Regions from separate parts of the Rhizobium sp. USDA 3886 genome, predicted to be linked through region 3. Evidence: riboswitches for the same ligand, from Rfam matches in the RefSeq annotation. Region 3 holds a riboswitch; each other region holds the start of a gene.
What was found. A riboswitch is a leader RNA that binds a small molecule or an ion and turns the genes downstream of it on or off. The one in region 3 is predicted to bind cobalamin.
Positions count from the first base shown of each region.

Region 1 (3,259 bases), on a different contig from region 3:
TTGACGTCCGAGCGCATCAGCTTGTCGACCGTCAGATTGCGGATCCAGCCGACATCATGGGCGCTGCGGATGCTCTCGCCGCGAAGATGAAAGCGCCAGGTGGCGAAGGAGTAGCCGAAGGTGTTCCGCACGACGAGCGACGAGGTGATGACGGCCGCCAGCACCAGCGCGGTGATCGGAAAGTCGCCGGTTATCTCGAGCGCCAGGAAGGTCATCGTCAGCGGCCCGCCGATGACGGCAACGGCGAGCGAACTCATGCCGACCACGGCATAGATCACCGGTGTCAGCGTCGCATGGGCGAAATAGGGTGCCGAATAGGCGAAAAGCTTGCCGAGCAGCGCTCCCATGAAGAGCGAGGCGAAGAAGAGGCCGCCCCTGAAGCCGGAACCGATCGAGACGGCGGAAGCGAAAGATTTCAGCAGGAAGAGGCCGATCAGGACCGTGACGGCGACATCGCGGTCGAGATTGAGATGCAGGGCGCCATGGCCCGCCGAAAGCACCTGAGGCGTAATCATCGCCAGAAGACCGACGACGATGCCGCCGAGTGCCGGACGAAGCGGCGTCGGAACGGAACTTTTACGCGCCAACTCCTCGATGAAGGCTACGCCTTGCATGATCAGGATACCGACGCCGGCGCAGAAGGCGCCAAGCAGCAGGGCAGGGATATAATCGGCCGGAACCACCGTGCCGAATTCACCGACGTCGATCATGAAGTCGCTTCCCGCCAGCAGGCGCGCGACGAGCGTCGAGACGAGCGCAGAAACGACGACCGGCGTCAGCGAAACGATCGTGTACGTTCCGATGATGAGTTCGAAAGCGTAGAAGGCGCCGGTCAGGGGCGCGTTGAAGGCCGCGGCGATCGCACCGGCTGCGCCGCAGCCGACAAGGACGCGCAGATCGGCGCGGCGAAGCTGCAGCTTCAGTCCGAGCTTGGAGGCGATGCCTGCCGCGAGCTGGACATAGCCGGCCTCAAGGCCGACAGAGGCGCCGAAGCCGTTCGAAACCAGATTCTGGACAGCGACAATGATGCTGTCCGTCAGCGACAGCCGGCCGCCATGCAAAGCATTTGCTTCGATCGGGTCGACCATGGGCTTCTTGCGGGTTCGCGCGAGAATAAAAAACAGAAGGCCGAGAAGAATCCCGCCGCAGACTGGCGCGATCAGAAGCAGGAATTTGTTGTCGATCTGCGACGCACTCAGCCTCTCGATCTCGCTGATGCCGAAGATCAGGCGGTGCAGCTCGCGCGAGAGCAGGCTCATGCCGGTGACCGCGAGCCCCGACGTCACGCCGACGGCGATCCCGGCAAAGACCATGCCCATTTCGCTGCGGCGGGCAAGCGCGCGAATCCGCCCTGCATCAAGCAGGCGATAGAGCTGGTGGAGGCGCGGGAAATTCAATTTCGTGAGCATATGCAAAGAACTAGGTAACGGCCAACACCGTCAAGGGCGATTAGGGCACCTGCTCCCGAAATATGGCGAAAGCCCGGCGCGAAGCGCACCGCGAACTTGAACCTGTTCTCCGCTGGTTCGGTTTGGCGTGCGCGATTGACTTCGACAGGCGGCTTGCCTAACGATGAACAATCTTACGGATGGTTCCGGAACGGCAGATGCCGTGCCGGATGAAAAGGGAATGTGAAGGGACGGACCCAAGCCGGGCGTCTTCATCACAGCCGACCCCGCGACTGTAGAGCGGTCAGGGTCTTCCATCCGGCGTTCAGGCCAATTCACGGCTGTTTCGCATGTCGCGGAGCGGGTGAAGCGGCAAGGCGCCGGAAAAGCCACTGGAAATGCATCGTGATCAGCCGGGGCAGGACGCCTCTATTTCTACGAATCGTCCGCCTTTTCACGAAGACGCAGCCGGGAAGGCGAGGAAGACCCGCTGGCACGACAGGGCGACCTCAATGGTCGCCCTGTCGTGCCAATACCCGCGAGCCAGGAGACCTGCCATGCGTGCCGGGCGAAGAGCCCATTCTGGGGTATTGTTCCCCGCTGCCAGCACGGAGGTTGTCATGGCTGAACGATGGAATTTCATGCCGTATTTTGCGGCTTCTTTGCGGGACGCCGCACTTTCGACTTCCCTCATTCCGGTCCTGGGACTTGTCCCGGGAACCAGCACAGGCATCCAGTGCGCCCAAGTCCTTGGGCGCAGAAGACTCCCCAAAACGAAAAAGGTCATTCAAGGCGAAGACGCGCCGTGGCTGGATTCCTGTGACAAGCACAGGAATGAGGGACGGAGAGGTTGTGTGGTGCTATCCCTTCCGGGGTCTGCATCCTGATGACCTCTTCTTCACTCGGCACTGCCTTCGTCCTCGGCGGCGCGCGTTCCGGCAAATCCCATTTCGCCGAGCGGCTGATCGCCGATAGCGACCTTGAGCGCCACTACGTCGCGACCGGCCGGGCGTGGGACGAAGAGATGCGTGCGCGCATCGAGCAGCATAAGTCCGATCGGGGTCCGCTCTGGACGACACACGAGGAGCCGCTGGATCTCCTCTCCCGTCTCTCCGCGATCGACCGCGAGGGTCGGGCGATCCTCGTCGATTGCCTGACGCTCTGGGTCACCAATCTGATGATGGAAGAGCGCGACATGGCGGCGGAATTCGCTGCCCTTGCGTCGTTTCTGCCAAAAGCCAAGGCGCGGCTCGTCATCGTTTCCAATGAAGTCGGCCTCGGCATCGTGCCGGAAAGCCGGATGGCGCGGGATTTCCGCGATCATGCCGGACGGCTGCACCAGATGATCGCGGCGGAAGCCGCGGACGTGTATTTCATCGCGGCCGGTCTGCCGCTGAAAATGAAGGGTTGAACCTATGAACCAGCAGAAGATCCCCGCAACGGTCATCACCGGCTTCCTTGGCGCCGGCAAGACGACGATGATCCGCAATCTGCTTTCCAATACCGGCGGCAAGAAGATCGCGCTGATCATCAACGAATTCGGCGATCTCGGCGTCGACGGCGACGTATTGAAGGGTTGCGGCGCGGAAAACTGCACAGAGGACGACATCATCGAGCTCACCAATGGCTGCATCTGCTGCACCGTTGCCGATGATTTTATCCCGACCATGACGAAGCTTTTGGAGCGCGCGCAGCGCCCGGACCACATCATCATCGAAACCTCCGGCCTTGCCCTGCCGCAGCCGCTCGTTGCCGCCTTCAACTGGCCGGAGATCCGCAGCGAGGTGACGGTCGATGGGGTCATCACCGTCGTCGACAGCGCGGCCGTCGCCGCCGGCCGTTTCGCCGATGACCACGATGCGGTGGATGCC
Region 1 is NZ_JBWCDC010000001.1:1,353,476-1,356,734, reverse strand. Features, by position in the region: gene ACZ9BX_RS07035 (chloride channel protein) at 1-1,409, opposite strand, end outside; cobalamin riboswitch at 1,573-1,962, shown strand; gene cobU (bifunctional adenosylcobinamide kinase/adenosylcobinamide-phosphate guanylyltransferase) at 2,275-2,799, shown strand; gene cobW (cobalamin biosynthesis protein CobW) at 2,804-3,259, shown strand, end outside.
Region 1: another riboswitch for cobalamin. It lies ahead of cobU (bifunctional adenosylcobinamide kinase/adenosylcobinamide-phosphate guanylyltransferase); the one in region 3 lies ahead of ACZ9BX_RS24625 (ABC transporter substrate-binding protein).

Region 2 (3,259 bases), on a different contig from region 3:
TGAACGGCGGCTTCAATCCAATCAAGGACCTCTACAAGATGCAGGTCTATGCGCTGGCGCGCTGGCGCAACAGCCATGTGCCGCCGGATGCGCTGGGGCCATCCGGCATTGTGATCCCGCACAACATCATCGACAAGGCGCCGTCGGCCGAGCTTCGTCCGGACCAGACGGACCAGGATTCATTGCCGCCTTATCCGGTGCTGGACGACATCCTCGAATGCCTCGTCGAGAAGGAGATGGCGGTCGAGGAGATCGTCGCGCGCGGGCATGACGTGGCGACCGTCCATCGCGTCGAGCATCTGCTCTATCTCGCCGAATACAAGCGCCGCCAATCGGCTCCGGGCGTGAAGATCACCAAGAAGAACTTCGGGCGCGATCGCCGCTATCCGATTACCAACCGGTTCCGCGACCGGTAACGAGAGAATCCGGGAGGATGCATGCGCAGTTCGGTCGAGACTTACAATATCCGTACCGGCGAAAGCCGGATTGTCTTTCAGACGGAGAAACTGATCGAGGCGCCGAACTTCGCGCCGGACGGCGGATATCTGCTGTTGAACGGTGACGGGTTGCTTTACCGGCTGCGGCCGGATGGGATCGGCGGGCTTGAGCAGGTCGATACGGACTTTGCGACCGCATGCAACAACGATCACGGCATTTCGCCGGACGGGGCGCAAATCGTCATTTCCGACAAGACGGAATTCGGCAAGTCGGCGATCTATATCCTGCCGGCGGCCGGCGGGGCGCTGCGGCTGATTACCGAGAATTTGCCTTCCTATTGGCACGGCTGGTCGCCGGACGGGAAGGAGCTAGCCTATTGTGGCATCCGCAACGATGAATTCGATATCTATACAATCTCCGTCGATGGCGGCCCCGAGAAGCGGCTGACGCATGGCGAGGGGCGCAACGACGGGCCGGACTATTCGGCTGACGGGAAATGGATCTACTTCAACTCCAGCCGCACCGGGCTCATGCAGATCTGGCGCATCCATCCGAATGGGACGGGTCTTGAGCAGGTGACGCATGACAATTACGGCAGCTGGTTTGCGCATCCTTCGCCAAAGAACGACAAGGTGCTGCTCCTTTCTTATGATCCGAACGTCTTCGATCATCCGCGCGATCTCGATGTGCGGCTGCGGCTGATGGATATGGACGGCGGCAACCTGACGACGCTGTTCGAGCTCTTCGGCGGGCAGGGCACGATCAATGTCCCTTGCTGGTCACCGGATGGTGACGAATTCGCCTATGTGCGATATTTCCCGGCAGCTTGAACGCAGCGGCAATTCAGGACATAGAGATTGCCGTCAGGTGCCTGCATCAAGCAGGAGAATCGGGAATCCGGTGAAAGACCGGAACGTGCCCAACGCTGTGAGGCTGACGTTTGCCGCAACAATGGCCACTGGCTTTTGCCGGGAAGGCCGTGGCAAGCGGGTGACGCCAAGTCAGAAGACCGGCCTGGCAAGATAGACCGAACCGCGCGGACGGCGGCGAGGTTTTTGACGCTCCTTGCGCTGCGGCGCGGGTGCTCAAGCATTGTTGGGGATTTAACGATGCAACCTGATCCTTTCGCCCATGCCCTTGTACCGGCCGGCGAGTTTTCCGAACACGACCGGGCCGCAGTCTACAGAGCCATAGAAACGCGCCGTGACGTGCGCGACCAGTTCCTGCCCGATCCTCTGCCTGACAATCTGGTGTCGCGGCTGCTGGGGGCGGCGCATGCCGCACCGTCGGTCGGTTTCATGCAGCCCTGGAATTTCGTCGTGATCCGCGATCCGGAGGTACGCCAGGCCGCGTGGCAGGCTTTTTCGCGCGCCAATCAGGAGGCGGCCGAGATGTTTGAAGAGGAGCGGCGGGATGTCTACCGCAGCCTGAAGCTCGAAGGCATCCGCAAGGCGCCGCTCAGCATCTGCGTCACCTGCGATCCGGACAGGGCAGGGCCGGTGGTCATCGGCCGCACCCACAATCCGCGTACGGATGTCTATTCGACCGTCTGCGCCGTGCAGAACCTGTGGCTTGCCGCTCGCGCCGAAGGCATCGGCGTCGGCTGGGTCAGCATCTTCCATGATGCGGATATCCGCGATCTGCTTGGCATTCCGGAGCGGATCGAGATCGTCGCCTGGCTTTGTGTCGGCTATGTCGACCAGCTCTACACCGCGCCGGAACTGGCGGTGAAAGGCTGGCGCCAGCGCTTGCCGCTCGAAGAACTGGTCTTCTCAGACCGATGGGGAAGCCAGTAACGCCGCGTCAGTTCTGCTGCGGCTGCGGCCCGGGCGTTGCGGGTTTCTTGAGATCGATCGCGCCCTGATCGCCGGCGAGGAACTGCGGACCGACCTGGCGGACTTTGCTGTTCGCCGGGTCATAGGGGCGGTCCGGCACCTGCGGCTGTGGGGCAGACGTGGAGGTGGCGCTCGATGGCGGCTTCGTCTTGATATCGGTGATTGAGCCCTTCGGCGGCGGTTCGCTGATTGCTTGGTTCTTGCGCATGTTCTCGTAATAGGCCGAGAGATTGCAGGCGCAGGAGGACTTTTCGCCGGGGGCGCGGTTCTTGTAGGCAAAGGCATTCGGCATGGCGCTGTAGGGCGCGCCGGTCGAAGCCGAGATCATGTTTGCGGCTTCGGTATTCGAGATGTCTTGATAGAAGAGCTCTGTCTCGATACCGGGGCACATCTTCGAACACGTCGCTGCGTCGCGGTTGAAATCGATCGATGTTGCATTCGTGGTGATCGGGAAAAAGCCGCCGTCGCAGGTACGCACGCACATCGTGCTGACATGCGACATGAGCTCGCCGCGCGGCACGCCATATTGCATGCCGCCCTGTTCGCCATCCCCAAGCGGGATGAAAGTATCGCTGCGCATCGCCTGTTCTTCGGGGCTTGGGGCCGGCGCATAGGCCTGCGGGTCCGGCGCATAGTCGAACTCCTCGTTGCAGCCGTTGTCTTCGAGTGCCGCCATCAGCTCGCGGCGCACGCGATAATCGGCACCACCCTGGTTGCGCAGTTCGTTACGCCGCTCCTGCAGGTATCGGATGTTGCCGACCATGCGTGCTTCGGACTGCTGCAACTCGCTGCAATAATCCGCATTCTCGCCGCCGATCACCACCATGCTGTCCACGGAGCAGCCGTAGCCGCGCAGATCATTGCGGACTTTGCGCAGCTCGAGATTCTGCTCGGCAATGGCGCTTGCATACTGGCGGACTTCGGGACCATTGCCGATGACATGCGGCAGATCGGCGACGCGGCCGCGCAGGTCGTCGCAGATCGCA
Region 2 is NZ_JBWCDC010000001.1:1,152,610-1,155,868, reverse strand. Features, by position in the region: gene ACZ9BX_RS05960 (NAD+ synthase) at 1-416, shown strand, start outside; gene ACZ9BX_RS05955 (TolB family protein) at 438-1,268, shown strand; cobalamin riboswitch at 1,287-1,470, shown strand; gene bluB (5,6-dimethylbenzimidazole synthase) at 1,548-2,234, shown strand; gene ACZ9BX_RS05945 (DUF2865 domain-containing protein) at 2,242-3,259, opposite strand, start outside.
Region 2: another riboswitch for cobalamin. It lies ahead of bluB (5,6-dimethylbenzimidazole synthase); the one in region 3 lies ahead of ACZ9BX_RS24625 (ABC transporter substrate-binding protein).

Region 3 (3,259 bases):
GGCCTCCTTGCCTTGTAGAGGATGAAGGCGAAGGCAGGAGCACCGAAAAGCGCCGTGACTACGCCGATCGGAAGCACCTGCTGCGGGATGATGGTGCGCGAGACGATATCGGCAAGCACCATGAAGATCGCGCCGATCAACGCTGTCGCCGGCAGTATCCGCCGGTGCGCGGGGCCGACCAGAAAGCGGGCCGCGTGCGGAATGACGAGGCCGACGAAGCCGATTGAGCCGACGATGCTGACAACGGCAGCGGTCATCACGGCCGTCAGCCCAAGGAGGATGAGGCGCACGCGCTTGACCGGAATGCCGAGCGCTGCGGCAGAATCCGTTCCGAAAGTGAAAGCGTCGAGCGCACGCGCATGAAACATGCAGATGAGAAAGCCGCTGCCGGCGACGGGGGCCACGAGAAAAACGTCCGGCCAGCGCACGCCGCCGAGACTGCCGAGCAGCCAGAACATGACGCCCCTTGCCTGCTCGGCGTTGGCCGCGGTCGTGACAATGTAGGATGTCAGCGCATTGAAGAGCTGCGAACCGGCGACACCTGCCAGGATGATCCGATCGGTGCCGCCTCCTGCGCCTGCGGCCAAAAGGGAGACGAGACCGAAGGCTGCCACTGCACCGAGAAAGGCACCGGCGGAAAGTGTCAGTACACCTGAGCCGATATTGAGGATCATGACGGCGACCGCGCCGGTCGAGGCACCCGCCGAAATGCCAAGCACATAAGGTTCGGCAAGCGGATTGCGGAGCAGGGCCTGCAGGATGGCGCCCGTTACGGCAAGAGCCGCGCCGGAACTTGCAGCGACCAGGGCACGGCTCAGGCGATATTCCCAGATGACACCTTCATGAACCGGCTTGATCGCGAAGGAGGCACCGAAGATGCGATTGGCAATCGCTTCCGCAATCGTCTGCAACGGAATGACGATTTCGCCGATCGACACGGCGAGGCTTATCGCCAGCATCAGAGCAGCTAGCGATAGCAGGAACAAGGCGGCAAAGCCGCCCCGCCCGTTGCGTTGCATGGCGCCGGTGGTCACTGAACCAGTCCAAACTGCCGAATGGCTTCCGCGAGCGTCTCGATCCCGTCGACAAGGCGGATCGACGGGCTCATTGCTTGCGAGTCCATCACGACGAGGTGCTTCCTTTCAACGGCGTCGATCTTGCTTGCGACAGGATCGGTTTTAAGAAACTCCAGCTTGACGGCCGGATCGTCGGCGGCATAGCGGCGCCGATCCATGCCGGCGATGACGATGATCGCAGGATCGAGGCCCGCGGCTGTTTCCCAGCCGACCAACGGCCATTCCTCGTTGGTGGTGATCACATTCTTCGCCCCAAGGGCTTGCATAATATAGGCCGGCGCTCCGTTGCGGCCGGCCATGAAGGCTTCGCCGTTGATTTCTTTGCTGGAGAACCAGAAGATGACGGGAATGTCCTTCACCTTGACACGGGCAACGGAGGCGATCGCTTTTGCCTCGCGTTCCTTCAGCCTTGCGATCAGCGCCTCGCCGCGGTCCTGAACGTTAAAGATCGCGGCCAGCTCGGCGATCTCCTGATAAATCACCTCCGTCTTCAGCATCTCCTTGCGGACGCCATCGCCGCCGGTGGCATTGTCCTTGGCCGCGCAATCGGCCGGCGCGACATAGCTGTTGATTCCAACCTTCGAGAACTGGTCGTAGGTTCCGACGGAACCGTTCGGGCCGACATGCCACTCGAACTCGGCAGTCACAAGTTCAGGATCGGTTTCGACCACCGACTCAAAGCTCGGATCATTGTCGGCAAGACGCTTGATCTTGTTGTTTTCGGCTTCGAACGGCTTCAGCACGGGGCTGAACCAGACCGCGGTGCCGGTGATGCGATCCGCAAGGCCGAGCGATAACAGGATTTCGGTCATCGCTTGCCCGACCGATACCACTCTCTCCGGTGCTTTCTCAAAAGTGACGGATCGTCCGCAATTTGTAATCGTCAAAGGGTAGGCGGTGGGCGCGGCGAAAGCGGACGCAGAAATCCCGCAGACCGCCAGTGCCGCAAAAGCGAAGTGCAGTAGATATCGCCGAAAGTCTAAATTGTTTGGCATGGGAATGCTCACGAAGAATTGGGGAGGCGTCGGCGCGGTGGCGCGATCGCTCCGATGCTGATGGGAAACGCGTAGGTGTTCACCGGCCATGTCGGCGGGCGTGCCGCCGGAATGACTGGCGTCCGTCTTAGCGATTGCGTTGTATTGAAAAGAGCGATCCGTTCCGTATTGTGCGGAAGGGCCTGCGCCTGATGGCGGCGTCAAAAGAAATCATCTGGTCTCCTGTTCCGGGCAACCCCGCCCGTTCAATTGGATCTCTCTTTGACGGCAGGTCTCCTGGCTCGCGGATATGCGCCGGACCATCTGCCTTCCCGTGGGAACGAGCCCACAGTGGCATGGCGCTTGGCGCCACGAGGATGATCGGCAATCCGCTTACAGTTGCGGGGGCAGCCACGGTCTTGGTCCCTTCTGGGTCGTCCGCACCGTGTTCCCTATTAATCCCCTTGGAGTCTTCCTCGGGGAACCGTCCCGCTCAGTTATGCCGAGCGCGACCGCCGCGTCAAGCTGCGCCAAGGCAAAAGCGATTAATGGATGGCGCCCGACCCGCCGACGGCGACGACGCTGAATGGCTGACCCTCAACCGGAATGGCTCGAACCTTTTTCATGGTCGCAATATCGATGACCCGGACGAGGCTATGGCGAGGATCAGTGATAGCGATCTGATCGCCAGCTACCGCAAGCCTGGGGCGCGGATCGCGCCAGTGCCCATCCTTGCTGTATGGCTCGGTAACGGTTGTCGATGTCGTGATTTCGCCGCTCAGGATGTCGACGAGATGCAGTTGCCCGTCTTCGGTCAACACATAGGCGTTCTTAACACGCGCAGGATCGAGCGCGAAATCGATGCGGCGGGTCGGCAGGTCTACTAGGCGATAGGGTGCGGTGCTGTCTGGATCGATCAGCACAATCTTGTCCTCGCCATAGTTGCCCAGGAAGAATTGCATCGCCTTGCTGCCAAGCAAGGTCGTCACTTTTCCCTTCGGCAGCTTGTCGCCATATTCCAGCATCTTAAGTTGCACGGTCTGCTCTTTGCCGGGACGTGCAATCAGGACACCTTCCTCGCAGCCGAAGGCAACGAGCTTTGCGGAGAAGGCTTCTCCGTGCAGCGCCGTGCAGGGTGCGACGTCGCCGACCTGTGCACCGCTTTCACCCAGAACGCGCAATCCCAGCCGTGGCGGCAGTTCATCCGCT
Region 3 is NZ_JBWCDC010000003.1:385,991-389,249, forward strand. Features, by position in the region: gene ACZ9BX_RS24620 (FecCD family ABC transporter permease) at 1-1,019, opposite strand, end outside; gene ACZ9BX_RS24625 (ABC transporter substrate-binding protein) at 1,031-2,071, opposite strand; cobalamin riboswitch at 2,321-2,554, opposite strand; gene ACZ9BX_RS24630 (hypothetical protein) at 2,596-3,259, opposite strand, start outside.